2 regions of the Staphylococcus pasteuri genome follow, and region 1 is predicted to be linked to the other one. Evidence: riboswitches for the same ligand, from Rfam matches in the RefSeq annotation. Region 1 holds a riboswitch; the other holds the start of a gene.
What was found. Region 1 has a riboswitch for FMN ahead of Q4528_RS04820 (ECF transporter S component). Riboswitches for the same ligand answer to the same signal wherever they lie in the genome.
Positions count from the first base shown of each region.

Region 2: another riboswitch for FMN. It lies ahead of ribD (bifunctional diaminohydroxyphosphoribosylaminopyrimidine deaminase/5-amino-6-(5-phosphoribosylamino)uracil reductase RibD); the one in region 1 lies ahead of Q4528_RS04820 (ECF transporter S component).

Region 1 is NZ_JAUOQO010000003.1:235,249-242,092, forward strand. Features, by position in the region: gene Q4528_RS04790 (DUF309 domain-containing protein) at 1-194, opposite strand, end outside; gene Q4528_RS04795 (segregation and condensation protein A) at 287-1,018, shown strand; gene scpB (SMC-Scp complex subunit ScpB) at 1,011-1,553, shown strand; gene Q4528_RS04805 (pseudouridine synthase) at 1,546-2,286, shown strand; gene Q4528_RS04810 (response regulator) at 2,411-3,136, shown strand; gene Q4528_RS04815 (ATP-binding protein) at 3,120-4,880, shown strand; FMN riboswitch at 5,120-5,269, shown strand; gene Q4528_RS04820 (ECF transporter S component) at 5,331-5,879, shown strand; gene Q4528_RS04825 (ferredoxin) at 6,104-6,352, opposite strand; gene Q4528_RS04830 (YpbB family protein) at 6,464-6,844, shown strand, end outside.
Region 2 is NZ_JAUOQO010000009.1:46,425-53,268, forward strand. Features, by position in the region: gene sagB (peptidoglycan release complex glucosaminidase SagB) at 154-1,014, shown strand; gene Q4528_RS10535 (FAD/NAD(P)-binding protein) at 1,386-2,885, shown strand; FMN riboswitch at 3,084-3,213, shown strand; gene ribD (bifunctional diaminohydroxyphosphoribosylaminopyrimidine deaminase/5-amino-6-(5-phosphoribosylamino)uracil reductase RibD) at 3,372-4,415, shown strand; gene ribE (riboflavin synthase) at 4,422-5,054, shown strand; gene Q4528_RS10550 (bifunctional 3,4-dihydroxy-2-butanone-4-phosphate synthase/GTP cyclohydrolase II) at 5,071-6,252, shown strand; gene ribH (6,7-dimethyl-8-ribityllumazine synthase) at 6,265-6,723, shown strand; gene Q4528_RS10560 (proline dehydrogenase family protein) at 6,764-6,844, opposite strand, start outside.

The DNA.
Region 1 (6,844 bases):
GATTTTATTGCGCCTTTGAAATTACGTCTTCTATAGTGATAGCATGCTGTCGCACATAAGATTAAACTCACAACAGCATCTTGTTTACTGTAATCATTATTTTCTTTCCACGCTTCTTCCAAAATATCATGGCATAAAAAATAATGTTGATTTTTATGAAACTGATAGTAAAACTGAATTAATGCTTGTTCCATCTGATTTTCACCTTAATTTTAAAAGTTATATAAATTCATGCTATAATATTTTAGTGAAATATGCACATAAGTTGCAATATGAGGTAGATACTATGTATGAAGTAAAACTGGACGCATTTAATGGTCCTCTAGATTTGTTATTACATTTAATTCAAAAATTTGAAATAGATATTTATGATATACCTATGAAATCTTTAACAGAACAATACATGCAGTATGTTCACGCTATGAATCAATTAGAAATTAACGTTGCTAGCGAATACTTGGTTATGGCTTCTGAATTATTAATGATAAAAAGTAAATTATTATTACCACAATCAGAAGAAAATTTAGACTTAGATGAAGACCCTCGTGAAGATTTAGTAGGTAGGTTAATTGAATACCAAAATTATAAAGAATACACTGAAATTCTAAATGACATGAAAGCAGAACGTGATTATTATTATACAAAACATCCAACTGATTTATCACATTTGGAAACAGATGAATCATGGGATCCATCTAATACAATTGACTTAACCGAATTAATAGTCGCTTATCAACGTGTTAAAAATCGTGTTGAAATTAATAAACCTCATTCAGTAGAAATCAGAAAAGAAACATTTACAATTCAACAAGCTACACATCAAGTAACTGATAGATTAAAGAACAATGCATCATTTAATTTCTTTAGTCTATTTACATTTACAGAACCAATCGAACAAGTGGTCACACACTTTTTAGCAATTTTAGAAATGTCTAAATCAGGTATCATTAATATTGAACAACACCATAATTTTGATGATATTAACATTTTAAGAGGAGTGAATTACAGCGTTGAATAAGCACGGCATATTAGAAGCTTTGTTATATACCTCTGGTGATGAAGGACTAGAAGTTAAACAGTTGCTCGAAATATTAGAAGTAAATGAAGATGAATTAAAAAAGTTAATCGAAACTTATGAGTCAAATGGTCTCATCATTCAACAATTTGGAACAACTTGTGTTCTTACTACTAAGAAAGAAGCGGCAAATTATATCGAAGCCCTCATAGAGCAGAAGTCTAAAATGAAATTATCTCAAGCAGCGATGGAAACTTTATCTATCATTGCTTATAATCAACCACTAACTAGAAGCGATATTGAAATGATTAGAGGTATCAATTCTGACGGCGCTGTTAAAACACTTATTGCAAGAGGTCTAGTTGAAGCAAAAGAAGTCCAAAATTCACGTAGTCAACAATTAATTACAACAGATCTATTTTTAAATGTATTTGGTATAGAAAAATTAGAAGATTTACCAACCACTCAAGAAGATGACGAAGAAATGGACGCATTCTTTAGTAACTTGGTAAATCAAAAAGGAGATACAAATGAGTAAAGAATTAGAAAGATTACAAAAAAGAATTGCAAGTAGTGGTTATACGTCACGCCGTAAAGCAGAAACACTAATTACAGATGGCAAGGTTAAAGTAAACGGTCAAGTAGTTACTGAATTAGGAACTAAAGTTTCAAGTTCTGACACTGTAGAAGTTGAAGGAATTAAATTAGAACAAGAAGATAAACTTTATATTTTATTTAATAAACCAGCTCAAGTTATTACGAGTGTATCTGACGATCGTGGTCGTAAAGTTGTTACTGATTACTTTAAAGATATCGAAACACGTATATACCCAGTTGGTAGATTAGATTACGATACATCAGGTGTATTATTGTTAACTAATGATGGTGAATTTACTAATTTAATGACACACCCTAGATACCATATTAAAAAGAAATATGTAGCTAAACTTAAAGGTTATTTGATGCGTGAAGAAGTGAAAGCTTTAGAAAAAGGTATTGAACTTGAAGATGGGTTTACACAACCAGCTCAAGTTAAAGTTAAAAATCAAGATAAAGACAAGAATACTACATTAGTGGAAATAACAATAAGTGAAGGTAGAAATAGACAAGTACGTCGTATGTTTGAACATTTCGGCCATCAAGTTAGTAAATTAACTCGTATCCAGTTTGGACCGTTAGATTTAAAAGGGTTAAATGCTGGTGAAGGGCGAGTACTTACACCACATGAAGTTAAAACTATTAGACATTTAGCTGAAAATGGTAATGTATAAGATAGTAGAAATTAATGTTTGAGATTTTTTTCACAAAGTTATTTTAAATACTAACTTAAATATTATTTCATATGCTATAATAACAAATGAAATGAACAGCATGTGTGGGAGGTAAATTAGTATTATGACGAATGAAATACTTATCGTTGACGACGAAGACAGAATCAGAAGATTACTAAAGCTTTATTTAGAAAGAGAATCTTTTGAAACACATGAAGCAAGTAATGGTAAAGAAGCTTTACAACTTGCAATGGAAAATGATTATGCGTGCATTCTTCTAGATTTAATGTTACCGGAATTGGACGGTATCGAAGTAGCCACTCAATTACGTGAGCATAAAGATACTCCTATCATAATGCTTACTGCTAAAGGTGAAGAAACAAATCGTGTTGAAGGATTTGAGTCAGGTGCCGACGACTATATTGTAAAACCATTCTCACCAAGAGAAGTGGTATTAAGAGTCAAAGCGTTATTAAGAAGAACACAATCAACAACACCTGAGAAAAGTGAACCTCATGCAAGAGATGTAATTGAATTTAATCATTTAATTATAGATAACGATGCACATAGAGTATTAGCTGATAATGAACAGGTAAATTTAACGCCAAAAGAATACGAACTTTTAATTTATTTAGCAAAAACACCTAACAAAGTTTTTGAAAGAGAACAATTATTAAAAGAAGTTTGGCATTATGAATTCTATGGCGATTTGCGTACAGTAGATACGCATGTTAAAAGATTGAGAGAAAAACTTAACAAAGTATCAAGTGACGCAGCTCATATGATACAAACGGTTTGGGGAGTCGGCTACAAATTTGAGGTAAATGCTAACGATGAACCGGCTAAATAGTGTAGTAATAAAACTGTGGTTAACTATAATCTTTATAGTAACGACAGTTTTAATTTTATTAAGTGCCGCGCTCATTACGTTTATTCAATATTATTATACTCAAGAAGCTGAAGACTCAATTAAAGAAGACGCCAAACGAATTAGTCATTTAGTAGAAAGCTCTCAAAATCAAAATATAGCCATTAAAAATAGTCAAACGCTAATAGATAATCCAGGTGGTTTAATTATTATGAAAAATAATAACACTGCCTATCAACAAACAACGTCATCATCAAAGCAATCCATGCTTAAAGAAATTAAAAGTAATAAAGAATTTAATAATGTATTTGAACATGGTGAATCATTAACACGTAATGTCACTATTAATGAAAAGGGTAAATCTCATCCTTATATACTTGTTGGTTATCCAATGAAAGCTCAAGATGGTAGTGATTCAAACTATAGTGGTGTATTCATTTTTAAAGATTTAAAATCTATTGAGGATACAAATAATGCGATTACTATCATTATATTAATAACAGCAATTATATTCTTAGCGGTGAGTACTGTTTTTGCATTTTTCTTATCATCACGAATCACAAAACCTTTACGTCAACTTAGAAATCAAGCTCAAAAAGTATCGCAAGGTGATTATTCACAAATTACATCTGTTACTACAAAAGACGAAATTGGTGAATTGTCTCGTGCATTTAATAACATGAGTTTTGAAATTCAAGAGCATGTTGAAGCATTATCAACATCTAAGAATATACGTGATAGTTTAATTAATTCAATGGTTGAAGGTGTAATAGGTATTAATGAGCAAAAAGAAATCATTATATCTAATAAAATGGCAGACCAAGTCTTCCATAACTTAGATGAATGTGCTGTTGAATCAATAGAACAACAAATTGAACAAACCTTTAATACAAAAGAAACACAATTCCAAGAATTGGAAGCTAATACAAGATACTACGTCGTTATTATGAGCTATATTGATAGAATCCAAAATGATGGAAGAAGCGGTATTGTAGCGATTATTCGTGATATGACAAATGAACATAATTTAGATCAAATGAAAAAAGATTTCATAGCTAATGTATCTCACGAATTACGTACTCCAATAGCGCTATTACAAGGATATACTGAATCTATTGTAGATGGTATAGTGACAGAACCTGACGAGATTCATGAATCCTTAGCTATTGTTCTAGATGAATCTAAACGATTAAATCGATTAGTAAACGAATTATTAAATGTTGCACGTATGGATGCAGAAGGCTTATCAGTAGAAAAAGAAATACAACCTATTTCAGATTTATTAAATAAGATGAATATGAAATACCGCCAACAAGCTACTGATTTAGAATTAAACATGTATTTCGATGTGAACAATGATAATTTATGGAGCTATGATATGGATAGAATGGATCAAGTGTTAACTAACTTGATAGATAATGCGTCAAGATATACTCAACCTGGCGACACTATATCAGTTACTACAGATGAAAATGACAATCAAGATATTTTACGCATTCAAGATACAGGTACTGGTATAGCTCCGGAACATTTACAACAAGTATTTGACCGCTTTTATAAAGTAGATGCCTCAAGAAAAAGAGGCAAACAAGGTACTGGTTTAGGACTATTTATATGTAAAATGATCATTGAGGAGCATGGTGGTTCTATAGAAGTAGAAAGCCAACTAGGAGAAGGTACTACATTTATTATTAAATTACCTAAAATTGATCAGTCCAAAATATAATTAACAAGCTAAAAGCACTAAGGTGATTAACATGAAATCATCTTAGTGCTTTTTTGAGTGCGATATTAAAAATGTATAACTTGGATTTCCAACTAAAATTACTAATACAAACTATTAGAAATCCATATCAATTTATTTAGTGTCACTATTAGGAATGATATCAACACTCTAACGAGCAAACGCATTGTGCATTACAAAGTTATCATGTATGATATATTTAAATAAAAAAATAATATTCAATTCATCTTCGGGGTCGGGTGTAATTCCCAACCGGCAGTAAATAAAGCCTGCGACGCTAGAAGAACAAATGTATAAATGTATGCGTTCTTTTTGCTTGATTCAGTGAGATTCTGAAGCCGACAGTATAGTCTGGATGGGAGAAGATGGAGGTTTTTTGTTGTGCAAATTTCCTCCTTTTCTAGCAAGATGAATGAAAGGAGAAAATTTAATATGCAACAAAACCAAAACAAACGTTTAATTACAATAAGTATGTTAAGTGCTGTGGCATTTGTATTAACTTTCATTAAATTTCCATTGCCATTTTTACCACCATACTTAACTTTAGATTTTAGTGATGTACCTACATTGCTAGCTACATTTTTATTAGGGCCAGTAGCTGGTATAATTGTCGCTTTTATTAAGAACTTACTTAACTTTTTCTTTAACATGGGAGATCCAGTTGGGCCAGTTGCCAACTTCCTTGCAATTACAAGTTTCCTATTAACTGCTTACTATATTTATAAAAATAAACGTAGTAATCAATCTTTAACAATGGGACTTATTGTCGGTACAATTGTTATGACAATCGTGTTAAGTATCTTAAATTATTTCGTTTTACTACCACTTTACGGTATGATATTTAACTTAACAGACATTGTCCATAACCTAAAAGTAATTATCGTATCTGGTGTTATTCCTTTCAATATTATTAAAGGAATTGTTATCTCACTGATATTCTTCTTCATATATAACAGAGTTAAAAATAATATACATTTATAATATAAAAATATAGGGCAGTATTAATGTGCTGACTCCCAAAGGAACAGTACTAGTTGAAGACTAAATAAATTCTTACAGATTTATCTGTATAGAATTATAGACTGAAACTGTACCTTGGAAAAATATGTACATATAAAGCTGCCTGCAAAGTCAATAACTTTGTCGACGATCTAAAAAATCTCCCTTCACAAAATGTGATTGTGATAGGGAGATTTAAATATTTATTATTCAAATTTAAGCGCGTCACCATCGAACGGCTCTTCTTCAATTTTAATAGAGTCAGTAGGACAACCTTCTAGTGCATCTTCCATATCTTCATATAACTCTTCAGGCACTTCTGCAGTACCTTGGTTATCATCAAGGATTACGTATGCTATACCTTCGTCATCATAATCATAGATATCTGGAGCTGCTGCACCACATGCACCACATGCAATACAAGTATCCATATCAACGATTGTATATTTAGCCAATTTCATTCGCCTCCTTTGAAAAAAATGCTACACTAGTAAATACAATACTACTATTGTAGACATCGATAGTCTAATTTTCAATATATTCGTTTTATAGAGTGAGGGTTCATTTTGTATCAAATTATCAAACATGCTTATCAACATGCATTCAACTACAAAACAAATAAAAGTGTATATAATATTTTGATGGGAAAGAAATCTCATCAAACATTTTTCGACGCTTGTAGTCAACAACTTTTGTCATTATATCATAGTTTACCACGATTAAAATATCCGTCTTTTGAGCGATATTTAAACGAATTAGATAATTATGATGCTTTATACGAAATTAAAATACATCCTAGATTTACTTATGACAGTCTTATTAAGACATTTAATTGTATACAGCTACTGATTCAAACAGTTTCCCAAAGTCAACATCAAGCATATAAATTCGTCCCTATTGCTCAACAAACATACATACAACAACGTGTTAAAGATATATACAAACTA
Region 2 (6,844 bases), on a different contig from region 1:
TTTTTTATACTCAAAAGTTTCAATTTTATTACTTTTTATTTATGAATTTGTAACAAAGTATATATTAAATTGTGATTCATAATTAATAATGTTAAACTTTATTATCGTAATACAAATGAAAAGTATAACAACATTGACCTAAGAGGTGTGAATATGACGAAGCACAAAAAGGGATCTATAGTTGCAATTTTAGGATTGCTTATCATATTTGCAGTAGGTGCTATTATCTTTTTCTCAATGGTTTCTGACCAAATATTCTTTAAACATGTTAAAGAACAACAAAAAGTTGAGAAGTTAGATGTAACATTAGATAAAGCTGCGAAGAAACAAATAGACAACTATACGAGTCAACAAGTATCTAATAAAAATAATGATGCTTGGAGAGATGCATCATCAACTGAAATTAAAACAGCTATGGATAGTAGTCAATTTATTGGCAATGACAAACAAAAGTATCAATTTTTAGATTTATCTAAATATCAAGGTATTGATGAAAAAAGAATTAAAAGAATGTTAATTGATAGACCAACTTTATTAAAACACACTGATGATTTTACAAAAGCAGCTAAAGAAAAACATGTAAATGAAGTTTACTTAATTTCACATGCTTTATTAGAAACAGGTTCTGCTAAAAGTGAATTGTCTAAAGGTGTAGAAATTGATGGTAAGAAATACTATAACTTCTATGGTGTTGGCGCATTAGATAGTGACCCTGTAAAAACAGGTGCAGAATATGCGAAGAAACATGGTTGGGATACACCGCAAAAAGCAATTTATGGTGGTGCAGATTTCATTCATAATCATTTCTTAAAACACGAAGATCAAGACACATTATATAGCATGAGATGGAATCCTAAAAATCCAGGTGAACATCAATATGCTACAGATATTAAATGGGCTGAAAGTAATGCCAGTATCATTGCTGATTTTTATAAAGACATGAAAACAGAAGGTAAATACTTCAAACTTTATGTGTATAAAGATGATAAAAGTCATTTAAAAGATAATAAATAATAATCTATTTGAATGTTTAATTTTCTAATAAGAATAAAATCAAGTTTGAATTTTAAATAAAAAAGGATATGTAATTTAACCTGCGGCATTAAATTGGCGCAGGTGTTTTTTATGTGCTGATTATTTGGCTTTGTTGTTTCTTGTTACCCAAGCAAATATAATAACTGTCAGAACTATGATTTTTGCAACTAATTTCATATCAATCACCTCATAAAGAAATTTTATCACAGATGATAAAAGATTAAACTTTGCCTGATTAGGATATATAAGAAATAATGTGAAATCAATAACAACAGTTATAAAATCTATGAAATATATATGTTGTTGTAATCAAATTAGAGATATAGAAATGAAAAAAGGATGATGTCATAATGCGTGTAGCTATAATTGGTATGGGCACTGCAGGTGTTAGTGTTTTACGACAACTTGTAAAACATGAACATTTTGAAAAATTAAAAGTAGATGTCTATGATGACCGTATAAATATGGGACAAGGAGTTCCATTCCAAAATGATAGTAGTGAATTATTAATCAATTTACCTTCTAAAAAGATGAGCTTGAATTTAGACGATGAAGAAGAATTTTGGAAATGGTATCAAGATCAAAATGAATTTGTATTCGATAATCCTACATATCTACCGAGATTTGTATTTGGACATTATATGAAATCATACTTGTCTCAATTTAATAATCAATATGAAAATATTACAATCATTAACAATAAAGTTCATGAAGTTTTTACAAGTTCTAAAGTTGATGAAACGAATCTAAAATATTATGTTTGTACGTCAGATGATATGAAAGAATGGAGAGAATATGATTATTTATTCTTAACTTTTGGTACTTTTGCATATCATGATCCATATCGACTAAAAGGGATAGATGGGTTTAAACCGACACCTTATCCTACATATCATTCTCTCGATGATGTTAGTGAAAATGATAGTATTGCAATTATAGGAACTGGACTGGCAAGTTTAGATGTCATCAGATATGTTTCTGCTCACCATCCTAAATTGCCTATACTAATGACAAGTCGTTCAGCAAATTTACCTAGTGTAAGAGGTAAAATGGTTGATATAGAATTTACTCATTTAACTAAACAACGATTCAATGATATACAAGCTCAAAATTATGGCAATGTGCCTTTAGATACAGCAGTTGATTTATTTTTAAAAGAATGCAAAGATTATGGCATTAATTTTGAAAAACTAGTTAATAGAAGAACTGGAGACCACATTAAAGATTTACAATTTGATTTGGAACATGAAAAGGAAATTGGCATATTTCAAAGTATCGTTGAACTGTTAAAAGAGAATTTAAATTGGATTTGGAATAGTTTAAGTATTGAAGATCAACAAGAATTTAATCGTCGTTATACAAAAATAATTCAACTTAATTCCAATCCTATGCCTCCTAGAACTGCCCGTTTACTTATAGATTTATTAGAAAACGAAGCATTAATTATTCGTAAAAATTTAAGAAACATTTATCACGACGATGGATTATTCCATTTACAATATGAAGAGGAAAAAGATATTGAAGATTTTGATGTGGTTATTAACGCTACTGGTTCTAAAACTCATTTAAATGAACTGGATGAAGATGATCAATTAATACTAAATCTTGAAAATAGACAAATTGTTCAGGCACATCCAATGGGCGGTATTCAAATCATACCAGAGACAAACCAAGTGATTAGCCCTAGATTTGGTACACTAACGAATGTTATTGCTATAGGTCAAATGACTAATGGGGTTAATAAACTTAGAAACGGTGTCAAAATGATTGTGAATCAAGTAGCCAACGCTGTTGATAGATTATATGAAACACAACAAGATTTGGATAACCTTGATAAAGAGAATCATTAATCCTTAAATATCTAATAAAATTAAATACTTATCTGGTATTTGATTATAGTTAAAAATAAAATTTGATAATTAAAATTAAATCTATCTCTTTAATTAAGTACAATGTATAGTAATTGTTTTTTTGAAATAGGTGTAGTAGAATTTGAATTGTAGTCATTGAGATTACGATACTCAATTAACCTTTAACAATTTCATATTCAATTCTTTCGGGGCAGGGTGTAATTCCCAACCGGCAGTGATAAAGCCTGCGACCTGCTAACATTTGTTAGTGGCTGATCTAGTGAGAATCTAGAGCCGACAGTTAAAGTCTGGATGGGAGAAAGAATGACGATTATCGACACTAACATATATTTGTATAAGTATGTGTTTAATGAAGTATGTTTATGTTAAGTATAAATATGCTTTTATAAAGATATATAAATTGCCTTATGCCTTGAAACAATAATTTTCAATGGTATAAGGTTTTTTAATTTTAGAGGTGATATATTGAGTAATTTTATGAATTATGCCATCCAACTTGCACAAATGGTTGATGGTCAAACTGGTGTAAATCCACCTGTAGGTTCTGTAGTAGTCAAAAATGGCAGAATTGTAGGTATTGGTGCACATTTGCGTAAAGGCGATAAACACGCTGAAGTTCAAGCCTTAGACATGGCGAAATCAGAAGCAAAAGGTGCAACAATATATGTATCATTAGAACCATGTACACATCATGGCTCTACTCCTCCTTGTGTAAATAAAATTATAGAAGCAGGAATTCAAAAAGTGATTTATGCTGTTAAAGATACAACATTAATATCACAAGGTGATGACATATTACAAAATGCAGGTATTGAAGTTGAATTTCAATATAACGCTGTAGCCGCACAACTATATCAAGATTTCTTTACTGCTAAACGTAATGAGATACCAGAATTAACAGTTAAAGTCTCAGCAAGCTTAGATGGGAAACAGGCTACAGATAATGGTGAAAGTAAATGGATTACTAACAAAGATGTTAAAAAGGATGTCTATCAATTACGTCATAACCACGATGCAGTATTAACAGGAAGAAAAACGATTGAAGCAGACGATCCTTTATATACTACTCGGATTGAAGATGGTAAACATCCTGTTCGTGTCATTTTAAGTAAAAGTGGTAAGTTGGATTTTCAACAACAACTTTTCAATGATGACTCATCTCCAATTTGGATTTACACAGAGAATAAAACGTTAACAACAGAAAAAAATAATATAACTATAATATATATGAATCAATGTGATATTGAGTCAATTTTGAAAGACTTATATCAAAAAGGTATCGGGAAATTGTTAGTCGAAGCAGGTCCCGAAATTACTTCAGAATTTCTCCAATCTGATCATCTAGATCACCTAGTACTTTATTTTGCCCCGAAAATAATAGGTGGTTCTGGTAAATATCAATTTTTCAAAACTGATAAAACGATAGCACTACCAGACACTACACAATTTGAAATTGTTAATTCCACGTTAATTAATCAAAATATTAAATTAATCTTGCGAAAGAAGTGATTGCAGGTGTTTACAGGCATCATTGAAGAAGTTGGTACTGTTCAACAAGTTCTTACTCAGCAATCAGTTAGAACTTTAGTTATTGCTGCAGATAAAATATTAGAAGATATGCATGTTGGCGATTCAATTAGTGTAAACGGTGCATGTTTGACTGTTATAGATTTTGATGAACAATCGTTTTCTGTACAAGTGATTAAAGGTACAGAAAATAAAACCTATCTTGCTGACGTACAGCGTCATACCGAAGTAAACTTAGAACGTGCTATGAGTGGAAATGGACGTTTTGGTGGCCATTTTGTTTTAGGTCATGTTGATGACTTAGGCACAATAATAAAAATTAATGAATCTGCTAATTCTATGATTATTAAAATTCAAGCATCCAAGTCATTACTTAATCAAATGGTTAAGCAAGGATCTATAACTGTCGATGGAACAAGTTTAACTATTTTTGATCTCCATTCAGATGCTTTTGATATTCATTTGATTCCTGAAACAAGACGATCTACTATTTTATCGAATAAAAAGGTAGGAGATAAAGTTCATCTAGAATCAGATGTGCTCTTTAAATATGTAGAAAATATATTTAAGCAAAATAAATCTAATTTGACTGAAGAAAAACTAAAAGCATTTGGTTTTTAGGGGGAGGAAATAATATATGGAATTCGACAAAATTGAACATGCATTAGATGCTTTAAAAAAAGGAGACAGTATAATTGTAGTCGATGACGAAGATAGGGAAAATGAAGGAGACCTTATTGCAATTACTGAATGGATGAAAGATGAAACTATTAATTTTATGGCTAAAGAAGCAAGAGGTTTAATTTGTTCACCAATTGGTTCAAGTATCAGTGATAAGTTATCTTTAAATCCAATGGAAACAAACAATTCAGATGTATTCGGGACTAATTTTACTGTAAGTGTTGATCATATTGATACAACAACAGGTATTAGTGCTCATGAAAGAACATTAACTGCGAGAGCTTTAATTAATGATGAATCTAAAGCTGAAGACTTTAACCGACCTGGCCATTTGTTCCCATTAATTGCTAAAGACAATGGCGTACTTGAAAGAAATGGCCATACAGAAGCGGCAGTAGATCTAGCAAAAATGACAGGTGCTAAACCTGCTGGTGTTATTTGTGAAATTATGAATGAAGATGGAACAATGGCAAAAGGCGAAGATCTTCAAGCTTTTAAAGAAAAACATGGTTTGGTAATGATAACTATAGAAAGTTTAATAGAGTATCGACGTATTAATGAATCACATGTGAATTTAAATGCAAAAGTTAAAATGCCGACAGACTTTGGTACTTTTGATATGTATGGTTTTACGACTGACTTTAGTGATGAAGAAATTGTTGTAGTGACTAAAGGAGAAGTTCGTCCTCATGAAAATGTTCGTATCCATTCAGCGTGTCTTACTGGAGATATTTTCCATAGTCAAAGATGTGACTGTGGTGCACAGCTTGAAGCTTCAATGGAATATATTGAACAACATGGTGGAATGATTATTTATTTACCTCAAGAAGGTCGAGGTATAGGCCTAATGAACAAATTACGAGCATATGAATTAATAGAAAAAGGCTATGATACTGTAACGGCTAACTTAGCTTTAGGATTTGATGATGATTTACGAGATTATAATATTGCTGCACAAATTCTTAAATACTTTAACGTTGAAAAAGTAAATTTGTTAAGTAATAATCCTAAGAAATTTGAAGGCTTAACAGAATACGGTATTAATATTCAAAAACGTATAGAACTTATAGTACCAGAAACTAAATATAATCATGATTATATGACAACTAAAAAAGAAAAAATGGGACATTTAATTTAGGAGGATATTAAAATGAATTTTGAAGGTAAATTAATAGGTAAAGATTTAAAAGTAGCTATCGTAGTTAGTAGATTTAATGATTTTATCACTGGTAGATTATTAGAAGGTGCAAAAGATACATTTATTAGACATGATGTTGATGAAAGTAATATTGATGTTGCCTATGTACCAGGTGCATTTGAAATCCCTATGGTGGCAAGAAAACTAGCTCAAAAAGGTGATTATGATGCGGTTGTTACATTAGGATGTGTAATTAGAGGTGCAACATCACACTATGACTATGTTTGTAATGAAGTAGCGAAAGGCGTTTCCAAAGCAAATGAAGCAACAGATGTACCAGTCATTTTTGGTATATTAACAACTGAAAGTATTGAACAAGCTGTTGAACGTGCTGGAACTAAAGCAGGTAATAAAGGTGCAGAAGCAGCAGTAAGCGCAATCGAAATGGCTAATTTAATAAAACAATTTTAATTATAAAAACTCGGTTGTTTTCAACCGAGTTTTTGTTTTCTTATTTACGAATATACTTTGAAATTAAGCCTAAAATAGAAGCAGATCCTAGTACAATTGCTGAAAATAATCCTGCTTTTTT